2 regions of the Exiguobacterium sp. K1 genome follow, and region 2 is predicted to be linked to the other one. Evidence: predicted binding sites of a transcription regulator. Region 2 holds the regulator's gene; the other holds the start of a gene.
The links. Region 2 encodes LexA, which represses DNA repair genes until DNA is damaged. Its sites were predicted from a motif close to CGAACATATGTTCG; they were not measured.
Positions count from the first base shown of each region.

Region 1 (3,175 bases), on a different contig from region 2:
CGAGTGCATGTAGTTGACCTTAACGCCATGCTCCTTCAGATAATCCGTCAAATCCTCCGACATTTTTTTCGTCAATGTCGTCACGAGCACCCGTTCATTTTTCGCGACACGTTCGCGGATGTTATCCATCAAGTAGTCGATTTGACCGGTAATCGGATGAATCTCGATCGTCGGATCCACGAGTCCGGTCGGACGGATGATTTGTTCGACCATCTCTTTTGTATGTTCGATTTCGTAAGGTCCCGGTGTCGCCGAGATATAAATCGCTTGGCTGACCTTTTCCTCAAATTCCTCGAACCGGAGCGGCCGGTTGTCCTTCGCTGACGGCAGACGGAAGCCGTGGTCGACGAGGACTTGTTTCCGGGCCTGATCGCCGTTGTACATCCCGCGGATTTGCGGCAACGTCACGTGCGACTCATCGGCGACCAGTAAAAAGTCTTTCGGGAAGTAATCGATCAACGTGTACGGTGTCGAGCCCGGCGGCATTAAGTTCAAGTGACGGGAATAGTTTTCGATCCCCGAGCAGTAACCCATCTCGCGCATCATCTCAAGGTCATAATTCGTCCGCTGTTCGAGCCGCTGGGCTTCGAGCAGCATACCGTCTTCCCGCATCTTCGCGAGTTGTGTCTCAAGTTCTGCCTCGATGTTCGTAATCGCTTTTTGCAGCCGGGTATCCCCGGTCACGAAGTGGGATGCCGGGAAAATCGAGATGTGTTCCCGGTCGGCGATGATTTCACCGGTCAACGGGTCCATGTCGCGTATCCGTTCAATCTCATCTCCGAAAAATTCAACCCGGACACACTGTTCGTCACGCGATGCCGGGAAAATTTCGACGACGTCTCCCCGGACGCGGAACCGTCCGCGCTGGAAATCGATATCGTTCCGTTCATATTGAATGTCGATCAGACGACGCAACATCTCGTTTCGTCCCATCTCGTTTCCGACACGGAGCGACAGCACGTGGTTGTTGTACTCTTCCGGATTACCGAGACCATAAATACACGAAACCGAGGCGACAATCAGGACGTCTTCGCGTTCAAACAGCGCTGACGTCGCTGAGTGACGCAACTTATCGATCTCATCATTAATGGACGAGTCCTTTTCGATGAACGTATCCGTTGACGGCACGTACGCTTCCGGTTGGTAATAATCATAAAAGCTGACGAAATATTCGACCGCGTTGTTTGGGAAGAACTCTTTGAACTCCGAATACAGCTGACCGGCAAGTGTCTTATTGTGGGCCAGGACCAACGTCGGCTTCTTAATCTCTTTGATGACGTTCGAGACGGTGAAGGTTTTCCCTGTTCCCGTCGCTCCGAGCAACGTTTGATGGCGCTCGCCGTTCTTGACGCCTGCAATCAATTTTTCAATCGCTACCGGTTGATCGCCACCCGGTTCAAATGGTGATACTAACTCAAAATCCATCGTATTCTTCCCCCTCATCCAGTTCACAAAATCTATTTTCATTGTACCACTTTACGAACAAACATTCGATTTTGAAGTGCTCCATTTAAAAGTTACCCGTTTTTCACGAAAAGAAAAAGTCCAGCCCGCAGGCTGAACTGTTTTTTACGCTGAATTTTAAACTCAAGTCACTGCAGGGTCCGGATTTTCGTCCGTTTGTTGCCAGGTTCACTGACGAACAAAATCCCGAGATCATGATGATCCTGTTCATAAAAAGCCCGCTGCGCGAACCGGACATCTCCGTTGTGATTCATGACCTCGAGACGGAGGTACGGTTTGTGTTTTTGAATCGCTTCGTAAAACGACTTCTCCGACTCGACGAACTCTCCGTTGACTTTATAAATCGCTTCGCCCGGGACGAGTCCCATCTCAGAAGCCGGCTTCTCCGGTAACGTTCCGAGAATGACGACCCCGCGTTTTCCATTGAGGAACAGCGGTGTCTGCGAGCGGTTGAGTCGTTTAATCCGCTGATGCAAAATCAGGTGTACGATCAGCAGGACGGGTAATCCGTATAACCAGACAGCCTGTCCGGTCAAGAAGGCGCCTGCCGCAAGCACGACGGACAAGACGAACGTCAGCAGTCGTCCCTGGATCAGCGGACGGATTAACTGGTCCGGCAACTGTCCGGTAAAGAGGAAACTGAATCCGATCGGCAAAAACAGGACAATCGGAACGAACTCCGGAAACGACCATTGTGGAATGAGCGTTTCCAGGCTGCTGCCCGGTACAAAGACGACGAGCGGAATCAGCCACAGCTTATTCGACGAAAGTCCACCGATGTAACGTCCCCGCTTCGATAAGACCAAGGAAGGTGATAAATTCTTTTTCCCCCGCCAGATCAACAGTACCAGTTCAGCTCCCAAGGACAAGGCCGCAAGCAACAGCCAGTCGCTGACCGTGACATCCCGGAGACTGTCAACCCGGTCACCCGTCATGAACCAGGTGACGCCGGCAAGCAGGACGAGCGGTCCGAGCGGTAAATTGAAGCGGATGACACCGGTCAACAAAATCAGGAACGTCAACACCATGAAGGCGATCAGAAACTCTGTTGAGACCGTCAACGTCAGACTCACACTGATGACGGATAAGACAAGACCAACCACGAAGCCCGGAACAAGCGTTTCGAAGAGATCGGTCCGTTTGCTACGCGTGCGTGACCGGAACAGATTCCGTTCACGTTTGACACGTCGCATACTGAGTAAAAAACTGACTAGAACTGCTAACCACAAGATTGGACTAGCGAAGAGACTAATCACTGTCCAACCGATTCCATCGAGTAATTCCACGCCCATTCAGACCTCTTTCTGTAAGTTATTGTGCAGCGACTTCCAACGCCTTGATGCGCTGGACATCATTTTTTTCGTCTTCCAGTTTCTTCAGGAGACGCGTTTCCATCTCGGAAGCGGTCACCTGATCGATTTTGCCGGTCACCTCAAGCTTCGCGTCTTTTTGGAGACGCTCGACCGCCTGTTTCATCGTATCGCCGAAGTAACCGTCCTGTCCTTTCGGATCAAAACCGATCGCTTCAAGAACCAGGTGTGCGTTTTCGACAGGCTTGCCGTAATCGCCGCTTGCAAGCGTCTTATTATCCGTCAGAATCTTCGTGACGTTAAAGTAATCCGGCTGTTTGACTTCGACCGTCGGCTTGACGCCTTTTTTATGAATCCAGTTGCCGTCCGGTGTCAGCCATTTATTCGTCGTCAGCTTCAAA
Region 1 is NZ_JAOTIT010000002.1:80,931-84,105, forward strand. Features, by position in the region: gene uvrB (excinuclease ABC subunit UvrB) at 1-1,425, opposite strand, end outside; gene N7U64_RS05785 (PDZ domain-containing protein) at 1,593-2,756, opposite strand; gene N7U64_RS05790 (S41 family peptidase) at 2,776-3,175, opposite strand, start outside.
Region 1: the regulator LexA is predicted to act here: its motif matches at 1,480-1,493, upstream of uvrB (excinuclease ABC subunit UvrB).

Region 2 (3,175 bases):
AGTTCACGATTTGTCCATCATGGTCAAAAATGATGGCACGCGAGCTTGTTGTTCCTTGGTCGAGTGCTAAGATGTACTTGTTTTCCATGCTGAAATCCCCCTTGAGATGTAGGTGTCAAACAAAATCAGTTTTGCAGCAGTTGATACAGCAAGACGGCTACTCCACCACCGATGATTGGACCAACGATTGGAATCCACGAGTAACTCCAGTCAGATGAACCTTTTCCTTTAATCGGTAAGATAGCGTGTGCAATCCGCGGACCAAGGTCACGGGCCGGGTTGATGGCATACCCTGTTGTACCACCGAGCGAGAGACCGATGACGACGACAAGAAGACCGACGATGAATGGTTTCAGTCCGTCACCAAATGTTGTCAGACCAAACGACAGGATTCCGAATACCAGGACAAACGTCCCGATGATCTCTGAAATCAGATTTGACGGTGTATGGCGAATCGCCGGACCTGTTGCGAATACACCCAGTTTTGCTGCTTGATCATCAGTCGCTTCAAAGTGTTTCATATAATGAAGCCAAACGAGTACTGCACCGATGAATGCTCCGATTAATTGACCGGCGATATAGACAGGTACGTCTGCCCACGGTAAATCGGAATTCATGGCAAGCGCCAATGTCAATGCAGGATTGAGATGCGCACCACTCGAGGCAGCAATGTATGCTCCCGTCATAACGGCGAGACCCCAAGCGAATGTAATGACGATCCAACCGCCGTTCTCAGATTTTGTCTTTCTCAAGACAACCCCTGCAACGACTCCGTCCCCGAGCAAAATCAGAATCATTGTTCCGATCAGCTCACTTGTAAAGTTACTCATGCAAAAACCCTCCCTTTGGATTAAAGCAAATAATGGCCTTTCCATTTAAACCTACATCTAATTGAGAACGTTTTCAATACAAATACTTCAAAACTTCAAATTAAAATTTCCTTAATTTATGTTTAAAAAAATGAAAAATGGATAATAAAAAAATCCTTTGTTCATTTTTCAATGAACGAAGGATTTTCAACGACGCTTTTTCCGCTTCTTTTTGGTGCGGAAGAAGCTGCTGGAATGATCGAGAACGATATGTATCGTACTGGCGACCATGACGCCGATGACAAAAGCGGGCATGGCTGCAAACCAGGAATCCACCGTGCTTGATTCGACAAGTTTCAGATACAGCGCCAAAAACAGAAGTGGAATCACGAAAGCGGCGCTGTACAACAGGCGGATCAGGTCACCGATGATCAATCCGTGTGACCAGATGGACCGGTGGGGCATGATTTTGACATAGGGCATCCAAAGGACACGCAAAGGACCATGCCGATAGTAAGGTTCAGACTTCAAATCGAGATCTGGTGAAAGCCAAAGGGTGCCGACGGCGATGCCGACAGCAGTTGGAAGCCAATCCGTCTGCTGCGTTGCGACCGAATACGCAACGTAGCCGGTTAGAGCGACGGTATTGACTGTATCATGTACATTTCCAGAAGGCATGAAAAAAGACCAGCTGCGCTGGTCCCTCGCTTAGTGGATCGTCCGATATACGCCGATGACCTTGCCAAGAATCGAGACGTTATCGAAATACATCGGGTCCATCGAATCATTTTCTGGTTGGAGACGTACTTGTTGATCTTCTAAGAAGAACCGTTTAACTGTCGCTTCGCTATCTTCGGTCATAGCCACGACGATTTCACCATTCTCTGCTGTGTTCTGCTGACGAACGATGACCCGGTCACCGTCTAGAATACCTGCATTGATCATGGACTCACCGTCAATCGTCAACATGAAGACATTTTCGTTCCCGACGTAATGTGCAGGGAGAGGGAAATGTTCTTCGATATTTTCAATGGCTGTGATAGGGAAACCGGCCGTTACTTTCCCAATGACAGGAATGTGTACGATAGCTTCATGATCTTCTTCAGGTTTATCAAGCAATATCTCAATCGCACGTGGTTTTGTTGGGTCACGGCGAATCAGTCCGCGTTTTTCTAGACGATCCAAATGACCGTGTACCGTTGAGCTTGAAGCAAGACCAACAGCTTCACCGATTTCACGAACTGAAGGTGGATACCCTTTCAGTTTCACTTGAGCAACGATGTAGTCAAGGATTTCTTGTTGTCGTTTCGACATTTTCCGCATATGAATTGCCACCTCTTTCCGGATTGGTTTTTGAAGGTTATAGGAATACATGTTTCTAAAATCACTATAACATAGAACAAATGAGCGTACAAACAATTGTTCGACATTTTATATTGACCGAACACTGGTTCCTGGTTTAAGATGAGTTATGCGAACAATTGTTCCGCGAACGTTTATTCTAAAACATTTTAATTTGGAGGGATTCATCATGATGCATTCAATCCGTACCCATGCCTTTTCCATTGTTTTTTATACGCTCAGCTTTGCCTTCATTCTTTTTCTCTTAACACCTCGCCCGGATGAAAAGGTCGAACAGCTGTTAACGACTTCCGTTACAGTAGACCAGAACGCGACCGTCGAACAGGTGGCGGAAGTATACAACGACGGTTCAATGACGGACCAAGAATATGTCGAATGGTTGATTGAGAATAATGAATTAAAGACGACACATGTCATTTCGAAAAACAAAATCGTTGTACCAATCGCGCAACAATGACAAACTGTAAAAGTTGTCAATGAACGAACAGGGGTGTGAAGTACGATGAAAGTAGTAATCTACTGTCGCGTCTCGACGGAAAAAGAAGCACAGGATAGCTCGCTTGAGCGGCAAAGATCAGAACTGTCGGGACTCGCTGCAACAAAAGGATTTGAAGTCGTGGATATCATCACGGAAAAAGAAAGTGGTTACGACGTTGACAGGGAAGGGATGTTATCCGTTCTTGATTACGTCACACGTCAAGCGGTGGACGCCGTTCTTGTGACGGATGATACGCGGATCGGACGCGGGAATGCCAAAATCGCCATTTTACATACGTTCCAAAAACATCAGGTTCAACTGATGACGATGGAATCGGATGGCGAGTATAAACTGGCGGACGCCGAAGCGATGGTGCTTGAGATCGTATCGCTCGTCGAAGAGTATCAACGGAAACTGCATAATGCGAAGATTGCCCGCGGGATGCGGCGAGCTGTTGAAAACGGCTTCCGTCCCGAACAAAATCTCAATCGGCAAGGCGAGAACGCCGGACGGAGCCGAAAAGAAG
Region 2 is NZ_JAOTIT010000007.1:156,260-159,434, reverse strand. Features, by position in the region: gene glpK (glycerol kinase GlpK) at 1-88, opposite strand, end outside; gene N7U64_RS13915 (MIP/aquaporin family protein) at 126-830, opposite strand; gene N7U64_RS13910 (metal-binding protein) at 1,017-1,487, opposite strand; gene lexA (transcriptional repressor LexA) at 1,518-2,132, opposite strand; gene N7U64_RS13900 (hypothetical protein) at 2,341-2,628, shown strand; gene N7U64_RS13895 (recombinase family protein) at 2,674-3,175, shown strand, end outside.